DNA from 3 places in the Herminiimonas sp. Marseille-P9896 genome. Region 1 is predicted to be linked to each of the others. Evidence: riboswitches for the same ligand, from Rfam matches in the RefSeq annotation. Region 1 holds a riboswitch; each other region holds the start of a gene.
What was found. A riboswitch is a leader RNA that binds a small molecule or an ion and turns the genes downstream of it on or off. The one in region 1 is predicted to bind thiamine pyrophosphate.
Positions count from the first base shown of each region.

Region 2: linked by a shared signal. The riboswitch ahead of H7U06_RS00975 (TonB-dependent siderophore receptor) and the one ahead of H7U06_RS06505 (cytosine permease) in region 1 are both predicted to bind thiamine pyrophosphate.
Region 3: linked by a shared signal. The riboswitch ahead of thiC (phosphomethylpyrimidine synthase ThiC) and the one ahead of H7U06_RS06505 (cytosine permease) in region 1 are both predicted to bind thiamine pyrophosphate.

Region 1 is NZ_CAJEVT010000002.1:195,096-199,382, reverse strand. It holds gene H7U06_RS06515 (methylglyoxal synthase) at 1-327, opposite strand, end outside; gene H7U06_RS06510 (nuclear transport factor 2 family protein) at 638-1,075, opposite strand; TPP riboswitch at 1,383-1,478, shown strand; gene H7U06_RS06505 (cytosine permease) at 1,533-2,822, shown strand; gene H7U06_RS06500 (efflux transporter outer membrane subunit) at 2,882-4,287, opposite strand, start outside.
Region 2 is NZ_CAJEVT010000001.1:195,510-199,796, reverse strand. It holds gene H7U06_RS00990 (DNA glycosylase AlkZ-like family protein) at 1-999, shown strand, start outside; gene H7U06_RS00985 (GreA/GreB family elongation factor) at 1,085-1,612, shown strand; gene H7U06_RS00980 (hypothetical protein) at 1,676-1,972, shown strand; TPP riboswitch at 2,103-2,206, shown strand; gene H7U06_RS00975 (TonB-dependent siderophore receptor) at 2,267-4,287, shown strand, end outside.
Region 3 is NZ_CAJEVT010000004.1:152,428-156,714, forward strand. It holds gene H7U06_RS15370 (glycerate kinase) at 1-611, shown strand, start outside; gene pyk (pyruvate kinase) at 689-2,107, shown strand; TPP riboswitch at 2,293-2,401, shown strand; gene thiC (phosphomethylpyrimidine synthase ThiC) at 2,520-4,287, shown strand, end outside.

The sequences.
Region 1 (4,287 bases):
GATGGAGGACGGATCCACCGGGTCCATCAAATACATAACGGCATCCAGTCTACGCGTCGGATCGGTATCCACCACGCGTGACACCAGCTTCATCAAGCCGCCGTGACGACCATATGGAAAGCGTTCTATGTGCGGGTAATTCTTCAGCAGGCCCAGATGATCCATCGCATCCAATGTGCGTCCGACGACGATCAGTTGCGGCTGCAAATGCTGTTCGATCGCGACACGGCTGCCATTGAGCAAACGGGCCAAGACGGAATTCGGGGCATCCTGATGGGTACGACTAGTGGCTAAACCGATGCGGAATTGATGCGGGGAAACAGACATAGGGATAAAAATGAAGACGGGCAATATTGCACCGCACAAACTTTATCATGGAGACAAGTTTTATTCATCTTTCGTACAACAAGGCTGAAAATATTTAACAGACTTGATGTGCGCTTTTGATTTTTGCCGACGCCGATGTTATACTGTGTTTTTATACAGTATCAACCTTTTTCGTCGGGTCGCTCCCCCTCCAAAGTTTTATTGTGCGACCCGACATTTCTTTTTTAGGCCTGTGGTTTATAGCTGTGCATCAAGCGCAGCCAAGTACGCAAACACCGCACCTCCAAGCCAGGCATTTTCCAACAGCGTTTTAGTTTTTCTCCGGCATCGCAGATGAGTGATGGCTGGAGATCAGCCATGCACGGCCATCCCATTTGTACGTGTAGGTATAACGCGCCTTCACTTCCGAGCCATCATCAAACTTGAAGGTATACAAGCCGGAATCGCTGGCGCTATTGCAGTTCACCTCTATCGTGCGGCTGTTGATGGTGCCGACCGGCTTGTGCTCCATGAAGTGTTTGAAGTAATCAATTTTTTCTTCGGCCGTCAGGCGCGGCTTGTTCGACAAAGTCGGCAGCAGTATGGATTTGCTGGCGTAGTTGGCGACCACTTTTTGCGGATCACCGGTTTGCAGCGTGGCGTTCCAGCGATCGAACAAGGAAGCGATCTGTTTTTCGGAAGTGGCGTGACACACTTCAGACTTTTCAGACTTGGCATAAACGTGACCAGCAAAAGCGAAAGCAAGCATAGATACAACTACAGTACGCGGGAAAAACATAGAAATAGAACCTTTCATTAAAGAATAAAAAAATGAAACCTGTTCAAATGAAATCGTCACCTCCTGACTTCGGCAGTTCTGCCGTTTTGTGAAAAAATATTATGGAGTCCGGGTCGTTCAGTTTTTTGGAGTCTTTTCTGCTTTTTCGCCTGCTTGGTCACCGGAATCACTTATAAGTTGCACAAGTCGGACTTGTCCTGACCGTCACTAATCCGGTCAGCTACCCGCAGAGGCTTGCCTATAAACGGTTTTTGGCTCAAAGTAGCGACCTGTCTGAAAACTTGGCTCGGGGTCCTGCGCATAGCGTGGGTGAGAGATACCCGTTGAACCTGATTGAGGTAATCCTCGCGCAGGAAAGCACATAATCCATCGCCGCTGCCGCGGCATCGAATCCGCTGACCTGCCATCTATTTTTTGAAAGACCATGATGGCTTTACCTAACGCTCCTGCGGCCAGCAGCAATGCCGCTTTCACTCCCATTCCTGCCAGCGAACGCGTGTTTTCCTTCCGCGATCATGCCGCGCTCTGGTTCAGTCTCGGTGTCGGCCTGCTGGTCATGCAAATCGGCGCTTTCCTTGGCACTGCACTTGGCACACAGACCGCACTGTTCGCCATCATCGTCGGCTCTGTGCTCGGCGCTGCCTTGCTGGCGCTGGTCGCCTATATCGGTTTTGAACGCGGCCTGTCTAGCCCGGTGCTGATGTGTCAGACGCTGGGCACTTCATTCGCCAAATTGCCGGTGGTCCTGAACGTAGTGCAACTGATAGGCTGGAGCGCATTCGAGCTGGTCGTCATGCGCGACGGCACGACGGCATTGATCAAGGACATCACCGGCCTCGATACGATCTGGCTGCCGTATGTCACTGCCTTGTTCTGGGGCTTGCTGCTGGTGGGCCTCGCGACCGGTTCGATGATAGGCCTGGTGCGCTGGTTCGTTGGTCGCTTCGGCTTGCCGCTGGTGATCCTGTCGCTGATCTGGCTGACCTACCAATTCGCCTTGAAAGCACAGGCACAGGGCTTCGATGCAATCTGGCACCGCGCCGGTGACGGCTCGATGAGTACGCTGGCCGGCATAGACCTGGTGATGGCGATGCCGGTGTCATGGCTGCCGCTGGTGGCTGACTTCGCGCGCTACGGCAAGGCGGGTGCCACAACATTCCGTGGCACCTGGCTCGGCTTCGCGGTGGCAAATATCTGGTGCCACGCTTTGGGCGTACTGATCGTCAGCACTTCCAATCCAGGTGCCGACCTGATGACCACCCTGCTGCTGGCACAAGGCGGCCTGATTGCACTCGGCCTGATCCTGATCGATGAAATGGATAATGCTTACGGTGACGTGTATTCCGGCTCGGTCTCGCTGAACTTCCTGCACGGCAAATTCACGATACGTTTCTGGGGCATCACGCTCGCACTGGTTGCAACTGCCTGCGCGCTGTTCCTGCCCATGCATGGCCTCGAACCATTCCTGCTGACCCTGAGCTCGGTGTTTGTGCCTTTGTTCGGCGTGGTGATTTCGCAATTGGCATTGAAGGGCGAAGCCACGGATAAAGGTGTGAACGTAGTGCCGGTCGCGATCTGGCTGGTCGGCATTGCCGCATTCCATCTATGCCCTATGATGTGGCCGGTAGTCGGCTCGGCCTTGCCCGCACTGGCGATTACGCTGCTGCTGGGCAGTATTTATCGCATCGCGCGCCGCCCCGCATTGCAATCTGCATAAATTAAACAAAAAACGGCTGCCCGGTTTCCCTGGCAGCCGTTTTTATTTCGCATATCAGCTTACTGCGCTGGCGTCCTGCTCCAGCCACCACCCAGTGATTTAAAGACATCGGTAGTGCCAGTCAGGCGCAACAAACGCAGCTGCGCCAACTGGTCATCAGCCGAGAACAAGGTACGCTGCGCATCCAGCAGCGTATTCAAATCATCCGCACCTTCGCGATAGCGCAATTCAGATAATTGCAATGCACGCCGCGCTTCTTTCCTGATTTCGATTTGTGCCTGCTCCTGCGCCAGGTTGCGGCTGGCGTTGCTGAGTGCATCATCGACTTCTTTCAGCGATGCATAAACGGTGCGACGGTAACTCTCGACCAACTGGCGACGCACTGATTCGCTGGTCTGCACTTGCAAACGCAAGCGATTACCGTCAAACAAGGTCTGCACAAAGCTAGCCGTCAGCCCCACGCCGTATGCAGGATTGCCCAGCGCCAGCAAGGCAGCACTGGAATTCCCTGCACTACCGGTCAATGAAATCGTCGGCAACAAAGCCGCACGTGCTGCCGCCACATTCGCATCGGCCGCATACAGTTGCGCTTCCACACTTGCCAGGTCAGGCCTGCGCGTGATCAGTGTCGAAGGCAAACCCGGGCTGACTTCCGGCACCATCAATGCGTTCAAATCCTGTGCCGCTACCTGCAAGGCTTGCGGCTGACGTCCGAGCAGTATTGCCAGTGCACTGACTGTCTGCCGCTCCTGCACCTGCAAAGGCAGCAGGATATTGCGTTGCGCCAGCACCGTGCCGCGCTGACGACTCATATCGAGGGCCGAGGCCGAGCCATAGCGGTAACGCGCTTCGACGATCGCATAAACCTTCTCGGCAATCGCCAGATTCTCTTGCGCCACCTTCAGGCGCACGCGCAAGGCCAGTGTCTGGAAGTAGGCATTCGCCACACCCGTGGTCAGCGTCAGGCGCACGGTTTCCATATCATAGCGGCTGGCATTCAATGAGGCATTGGCACCGCTGGCGACTGCAGCTACCCTGCCCCACACATCGACTTCATAGGCGACGCTGAGTGCAACACCGGTGTTCTCCGTTTTGGTCCAGCCGGTAGGCGTTACGCCCGGCTTGTTGGAACCGACGCCGGTATTCGCACTGACGGTCAGCAACGGAAATAAGGAAGCACCGGCCAGGCGCGCCGTGATCTCGGCCTGCGTCACGCGCTCTGCTGCAATATTCAAATCAGGATTGTTGGCCAGCGCCTGATCGATCAGGCCAGACAATTCATCCGAGCCAAAGCCGCGCCACCAGTCACGTTGCAATTCGGCGGTAGCAGATGGGGACTCTGCCCAGGTGGCAGGCAACTCAACATTTGGTTTGGTCGCATCTATATGCCCGGCGCAGGCGCTCAGGGCCAGCACGGCAGCGACGGCCAGTGCCAGGCGAGTATGACGGAAAGTAATACGTGTGT
Region 2 (4,287 bases), on a different contig from region 1:
TTTGTACAGGCAGATCCGATACGAGCGCCAGCCCGGGCACAGGACTTAACGCTGCGTCATCGCGTCAAGGATTATCGTGCCGGTGATCTGGAACGTCGCTATGCGCGTCTCGCGATCGACGAAGACTGCTTCGTCAACTACGGCTTCCTGCCAAGTACACATCTGGCGCTGATGCATCCACGTCAGCCTAAGAAAACCTGGAATGCCGAAACCCAGCGCAAGGCGGCTGACGTACTGGCCTTCGTGCGTGAGCGCGGTGTGGTTCATCCACGCGAGGTCGAACAACATTTCGCGCACGGACGTGTGCAAAACTATTGGGGTGGCTCCAGCAATGCCAGCACGCAATTGCTGGATGGTATGCATTACCGCGGGCTGTTGCGGGTGAAGCGACGCGATAGTGGTACACGTGTCTACGAAGTGGCGACGCATCCACCTGCGGATGATAGCCCCACGGCCGGTGCACTACGTGCGGCCGCCCTGCTCGAATTGATACTGCGCAAATACGCGCCATTGCCAGCCGCCAGCCTGACTTACCTGGCGCGCTTGCTAGGCTACGGAGCACCCCATCTGGCGGCGCAGACGCAAGCAGCACTGCGACTGGCACGTGAGCATCTGGCCAGCTGTCGTATTGATGGCACCACCTGGTACTGGCCAGTCGATGAAAACCCTCGTTCACGTCGCTATGCTGTCGACGATAGTGTGCGATTACTCGCACCTTTTGATCCGGTGGTCTGGGATCGGCGTCGCTTCGCCTTGCTCTGGGACTGGACCTACAAATTCGAAGCCTATACGCCGCCAGCCCGACGCCAGTACGGTTACTACGCGTTGCCCATGCTCTGGCGTGATCAGGTCATAGGCTGGGCGAATGTGTCGGCGCGTGATGGCCAACCGGAAGCTACATTCGGCTATGCGGCAGGTCCAGCACCCAAAGCGGCCGCTTTCCGCAATGCATTGGAGGAAGAGCTACATCGTATGGAACTCTTCCTTAGTCCACGTTGATGCCTTCGTGCTGCAACGTACAGCAGTTTCTCCCAGGATGCGCTAAGGTAGTCGTCTATGCATGTGTAGTGGCAGGAGTGCGATCATGAACAAGGCATTTGTAAAAGAAACGAATGACGACGATGCGGTATCGCCAATGCCGGAGATGCCGGTCGGCGTCAGGAACTACATCACGCCCGATGGTTATCAAGCACTGCAAACAGAATTGCAGCATTTGCTGGATGTCGCACGACCTGCGGCTTTACAGGCAGACGCTGAAAGTGCCGATATGGAATCCGCGCCGGAAGCATCGCTACGCGAAATTGATACACGCATCCATTACTTGCAGACTCGCCTGGAAACGGCAGAGATAGTCGATGCCAGTGTGCATGCAGATGGCGACCAGATATTCTTTGGTGCAACGGTGGAATACGACAATGCCGCAGGCGAGCGGCATCGGGTGACTATAGTGGGCCTGGATGAGCTGGATCCGGCGCAAGGGCGAATCAGCTGGTTATCACCACTCGCGCAAAGCCTGCTGGGTGCGCACGAAGGCAATGCGGTATCGTTAGAGACACCAGCCGGTGACGAAGAGTTGCAAGTGTTGACAGTACGTTATCCGCGCAGCAGTTGAACGTGTGTTGTTGCACGTTGTCCTATAGTTAAGCGCACTATCTACCATCGCAAGGAGTCTCACATGACAGAGCACAGTTCCAAAGCGAAACCGGCAGTTGCAGGTAAACCGTCCGACGTAACAATGCATACACATGACGAAGAGCTGCTGGACGATGCATTGGAGGCGACCTTTCCTGCCAGTGATCCGGTGGCAGAAATGCCGCATGACAGCGAACCGTCCAAGCAGGAAAAAGCGAAGGACGAATTGCTTGATACCGCATTGGACCTGAGCTTCCCTGCCAGCGATCCCATCTCTGTAACCTCCGGTATTACGCGTATCCGCCAGGGCACATCGGCGATCACCAAAAAGGTCAAATAAGCCGTATCAGCTGTTGACGATCCGGCGGGCAGGCCCCGCCGTTTTGTTGACCTCGGTTAAGATCGGCGAAATTTGCGGCAACTTGCAGCAAAAATGCCATTCCGTCCGCTTCTTCTTTCGTGTTACCATTCGGCCACGCTAGGGGTCCTGAAGAGTTAAACGTCTTCGGGTGAGATAAAACCCTCCGTACCTGACCTGGATAATGCCAGCGTAGGGAAGCGCAAAGTCCACGCAATTTCTTTGTCCATTCCTTCGCGCGCATTGGTTTTTCTAACGCGATTGATTGAACAAAACATGTCTGCACCACATTCCCGTCGTTCCCTGATTGCCCTGGCTGTTGCCCAAGCCTGTGCGTTTGCGCCTGTCGCCATGGCAGAGTCTGCTGAAAACGTCTTGCCCGAAGTGGTCGTCACTTCCGAATCGGCACCTGACGGTATCGCACGCAATGCCAGCGTTGGCGGTTTCACGGAAACACCTTTGTTGCAGACACCCGCATCCATTAGCGTCATCACTGCTGAACAGATGCAGGAACGCAGCATACGTACCGCAACCGATGCGGTGAAATACGATGCCAGCGTACAGAACTCCTATAACGCGGTCGGTCTGTCCGACTGGTTCGCGATCCGCGGCTTCACGCTGGACATGGGCTCGAACTATCGCAAGGACGGCATGGTCATCCTCGCGCATTCCGCGATCCCGATGGAAAACAAGGAGCGTCTGGAAATCCTGAAGGGCCTGGCTGGCATGCAAGCAGGTATCGCCTCGGCTGGCGGTATCCTCAATTACGTAACCAAACGCCCTACCGACACACCGGTGCGGTCGGCTACCTTTGAAGTGCGTGAGCGCGGCACGATATACAGCGCGATTGATCTCGGCGGTCGTTCCGACGACAAGCGTTTTGGCTATCGCATCAATGCCGCTGCCGAAGACATCAAATCGTATGTAAAAGGTTCAAACGGTGACCGTCGTTTCGTCTCCGGTTCCTTCGACTGGCGCATCAGCCCACGTGCCTTGCTGCAAGTGGATATGGATTACCAGCATAAGTCGCAGCTGACGGTGCCGGGCTTCCAGTTGCTCGGTCCTGAGCAGCGCATACCGACCGGCGTCAGTGGCAAGACTATGTTGAACAACCAGACCTGGAGTTTGCCGGTTACTGACGACACCAACAACCTGGGCGTCAAATTTGAGTACGAGTTGAATGACAACTGGCGTACGACTTTGCAGGCTAATAAATTCGAATTGCGTAGGGATGATGCGGTGGCGTTGTCATCCGGCTGTCCGTCGCAAGGCCTCGCATTCGGTTATTGCTCAAACGGCGACTTTGGTTTGTACGACCTGCGCCGTGAGAACGACAAGCGTTCGGTCATGACCACGCAGGCTTTGTTGCAAGGCAAGTTTGCAACAGGTAGCGTGAAGCATGACCTGACCACAGGTGTGTCAACGTTGAATCGTCGGGACAACTTCGCAGATTACTTGTTCACTTCGACCGTCGGCGGTTTGCCGGGCAATATCTATACTTTGCCACAACGTGCTTTGGTGCCGGAGCAAGCCTTGCCGGTCGCGCTGCGTCGCAAGGATGATGAGCGCTCCGTCTTCGTGCAAGATGCAATCGCACTCAACGAGCAATTCAAGGTGATTGCAGGTGTGCGTTATACCAAGTTGAAGCGTGTGCAGTTTGCAGCTGATGGCACAAATATCCGTAATACCGACGAAGGCTTTGTCTTGCCTAACGTTGCGGTGGTGTACAGCCCGAAATCGAATCTTTCTTTCTACGCATCGTATGCACAAGGCCTGGAACCAGGTGGCGAAATCCCGTCGGGTTTGCCTAACCAGGAGTCGGTGCTTGATCCATACAAATCGAAACAGATCGAAGTCGGTGTAAAGGCTGACATCACACCGGATGTCACCGTTTCTGCTGCGCTGTTCCAGATCAAACGTCGCAACGAATATGTAAAAGCATCGGACTTGACCGCGACTGCAACTACTGCAGCGTATGTGGCGGCTGGTGAGCAAATCAATCGTGGTTTGGAGTTCGCATTGCAGGGTCGTGCAACGCGTGACCTGATGTTGGGTGCCAGCTTCACTGCGATGGAAGCAAAGGCAGTGGATACCGGTGATTCCGCGATTGAAGGTAAACGCGTTGGTAACGTGCCTAAGTTCAAATCAGCGGTTTATGCTGACTATGCTTTGCCGCAAATGCCTGCGGTGAAATTGAACGCAACCTGGATCTACTCGACCAGCAAGGTATTTGCACCTAACAGCCAGATTGCTTCGCTGGATAAAAGAGTGGATGGTTACCATGTGTTGAATCTGGG
Region 3 (4,287 bases), on a different contig from region 1:
TTGATATTCCAGAAAACATCCTGAAGCATCTCGAATCCGGCGCTGGTGAAACACCGAAGCCGGGTGACCCGCGTTTCGCGCGCAATGAACACCATGTAATGGCAACAGCACAGCATGCGCTGGAAGCCGCTGCGGCTAAAGCACGCGCTGCCGGCATCACGCCTTACATCCTGTCCAATGATCTCGAAGGTGAGTCGCGTGACGTTGGTATGGTACATGCAGCATTAGCGAAGCAAGTCGCTAAGTATGGCCAGCCATTTGCGAAACCATGCGTCATCCTGTCCGGTGGCGAAACGACTGTTACCGTCCGCGGCAAAGGTCGTGGCGGCCGCAATGCAGAATTCCTGTTGAGCCTGGCAGTATCCCTGCAAGGTACCGCTGGTATCCATGCATTGGCATGCGACACCGATGGTATCGATGGTTCGGAAGACAACGCTGGCGCCATCTATCAGCCTGATTCATGGACACGCGCCGCTGAGCAAGGCCTGAATGCCAAAGCCATGTTGGAGAACAACGATGGTTATGGTTTCTTCAGCGCACTCGGCGATCTGATCGTCAGTGGTCCGACACGTACCAACGTGAATGACTTCCGCGCCATCCTGATTTTGTAATTTATTTTCCCGCTGTGTCTGTGATCCAGGCATAGCGGTATTCATTTTTCATTTTTCATTTAAGAAGAAGATCTGTCATGAGACGTAATCGCAAAGCAAAAATCGTTGCTACCCTGGGCCCAGCAAGTGGTGATCTGGAAACCATCAGCGCATTGTTTGAAGCTGGTGTGGACATGTTCCGCTTCAACTTCAGCCATGGTTCGCACGAAGATCACCGCGCACGTCACGAAATCGTGCGTAGCCTGGAAACCAAATATGGCCGTCCAGTTGCCATCCTCTGTGATCTGCAAGGTCCGAAGATTCGTCTGGGTACCTTCAACGGCGATTCCGCGGTGTTGACTGAAGGTTCGCAATTCGTGCTCGACCGCGATCAGACGCCAGGTGATGCAACACGCGTTTACCTGCCACATCCTGAGTTGTTTGCAGTTGTCAAAGCTGGTCAAAACCTGTTGTTCGATGACGGCAAAATTCGTGTTTCGATCGAGAGCAACTCGGGTGACCGCATCGTCACACGTGTGACTACAGGCGGCAAGATTTCGAACCGCAAAGGCGTCAACGTACCAGACGCAATTCTGCCTATCCCTGCAATGACACCGAAAGATCTGGTTGATCTGGAATTTGCATTGTCGTTGGGCGTGGACTGGGTAGCTCTGTCGTTCGTGCAACAAGTTTCCGATATCGAAGATGCACGCAAGATCATCGGCGACCGCGCTCTGATCCAATCGAAGATCGAAAAACCAGCAGCAATGCTCGACATCGATGCGATTTGTAAAGCTTCTGACTCCGTCATGGTTGCTCGTGGTGATCTGGGTGTTGAACTGCCGATCTCGCAAGTGCCGCGCGCTCAAAAAGAAATCATCCGTGTATCGCGTAAATACGGCCGTCCAACCATCGTTGCAACACACATGTTGGAATCGATGACCGAATCGCCTATGCCTACCCGTGCAGAAGCATCGGACGTTGCCAACGCCATTTACGAAGGCGCAGATGCCGTGATGTTGTCCGCAGAATCGGCCAGCGGCAAGAACCCTGTTCGTGCTGTGCAAATGATGGACAGCATCATCAAGGAAGTGGAAAACGATCCGGTCTACCGCACACTGCTGGATGCACAGCAAGTGGCACCACGTCCAACGCCGGAAGATGCAATCTGCAACGCCTTGCGTGACACCACCGCTGCGATCAAAGCTGTCGCTACTGTGACATACACCAAATCCGGTAGCACCAGCATGAGCGCTGCGCGTGTACGTCCGACCACATCGATCCTGAGCATCACTCCAGAACTGAAGACTGCACGTCGTCTGGCATGGGTCTGGGGTATCCACTCGATCGTTGGTGGCCAGGATGTTAAGTCTGTTGATGACATGGTCAGCGAAGCAGTGGCGGCCGCCGTGCATGAAGGTTTTGCCACGAAGGGTGATTACATCGCTATCTCGGCTGGCTTGCCATTCGGTGAATCGGGTACAACCAACTTGTTGCACATCGCAACAGTTAAGTAATACCTGAGTTGTAACAGTTTCTGGAAAACAGCATGCTTGCCGTTTTCCAGAACTGACATGAATGGTTTGTTTTCCGGTAGGCAAGCAAGCCATTCATGTCAGATGTAAAAGTTTGATCCGGGTCAATTGACATAGTCGTTTTATTGCATAGACTCGCGTTGTAGTTTGTTGCACCCGTTGTAGAAGTAAAAAGCTAGGGGTCCTAGGCAGATGCATACCGCATCCCGCCGGGTGAGAAAAACCCTTGAACCTGATCTGGATAATGCCAGCGAAGGGAAGCTAACGAAGACCAGTTGTATCGCATCAAGATTTGAATTGCATCGTCCTCGCTGCAACTCCTTTTTGAATCGCTACCTGTCCTCGAAACCTCCTTAGCTGGCTCCAAGCCACTGTAGTTAGCCAAGGAGCCAAAATGAATGCCAATCCCCAATTTCTGTCTGCCACAGCGACAGTAGACGAAGCAGCGATCCAGCCGCTGCCGAATTCCCGCAAAATTTATATCGAAGGTTCGCGTCCCGACATCCGCGTGCCTATGCGTGAGATTACGCAGTCTGATACGCCAGCCTCGTTCGGTTTTGAAAAGAACCCGCCTATCTATGTGTACGACACCTCGGGTCCCTACACCGATCCTGCGGCGAAGATAGATATCCGTTCCGGCCTGAACACACCGCGCCTGCCGTGGATACTGGAACGCGCCGACACGGAAGAATTGCCGGGCCCGACTTCGGAATACGGCATAGAACGCCTGAACGATCCGAAGCTGGCCGAGCTGCGTTTCAATCTGCATCGCAAACCACGTCGCGCATTGGCAGGTAAAAACGTCTCGCAAATGCACTACGCACGTCAGGGCATCATCACACCGGAAATGGAATTCGTGGCGATTCGTGAAAACATGAATCGTCGCGCCTATCTGGAAGAGCTGAAAAAATCCGGCCCTAAAGGTGAAAAGCTGGCCGAGTTAATGGGGCGTCAGCATCCGGGGCAATCATTCGGTGCTGCGATCCCGCAAGAGATCACTGCCGAATTTGTGCGCAGTGAAATCGCACGTGGTCGTGCCATTATTCCGGCCAACATCAATCACCCGGAAATCGAACCTATGATCATAGGCCGTAACTTCCTGGTCAAAATCAACGCGAACATCGGTAACTCGGCGGTCACTTCTTCCATCGGTGAAGAAGTCGAAAAAATGACCTGGGCGATACGTTGGGGCGGCGATAACGTGATGGATCTGTCGACCGGCAAACATATCCATGAAACACGTGAATGGATTATCCGCAACTCACCTGTGCCTATCGGCACCGTGCCGATTTATCAGGCACTGGAAAAAGTAAATGGCAAGGCCGAAGATCTGACCTGGGAAATCTTCCGCGACACGCTGATAGAGCAGGCCGAGCAGGGCGTCGATTACTTCACCATCCATGCTGGTGTCTTGCTGCGCTATGTGCCACTGACCGCGAAGCGCATGACCGGCATCGTGTCGCGTGGTGGCTCCATCATGGCGAAGTGGTGTCTCGCGCATCACAAGGAGTCTTTCCTGTACGAACATTTCGAAGACATTTGCGAAATCATGAAAGCGTATGACGTGTCCTTCAGCCTGGGTGATGGTTTGCGTCCTGGTTCCATTTACGATGCCAACGATGAAGCACAACTCGGTGAACTGAAAACCCTGGGTGAGCTGACGCAGGTAGCATGGAAGCACGACGTGCAAGTCATGATCGAAGGTCCGGGTCATGTACCTATGCACTTGATCAAGGAAAACATGGATCTGCAACTGGAGCAGTGTCATGAAGCGCCGTTCTACACACTCGGACCTTTGACTACTGATATTGCACCCGGCTATGACCACATCACCTCGGGCATAGGTGCAGCGCAGATCGGCTGGTACGGTACCGCGATGCTGTGCTACGTCACACCGAAGGAACATTTGGGCTTGCCGAACAAGGTCGACGTCAAGGACGGCATCATCACTTACAAAATCGCCGCGCATGCCGCTGATCTGGCCAAAGGACATATAGGCGCACAGATACGCGATAACGCATTGTCGAAAGCGCGCTTTGAATTCCGTTGGGAAGATCAGTTCAACATCGGACTGGACCCGGACAAAGCACGTGAATTCCATGATGAAACCTTGCCCAAGGATTCAGCCAAGGTCGCGCATTTCTGCTCGATGTGCGGGCCGC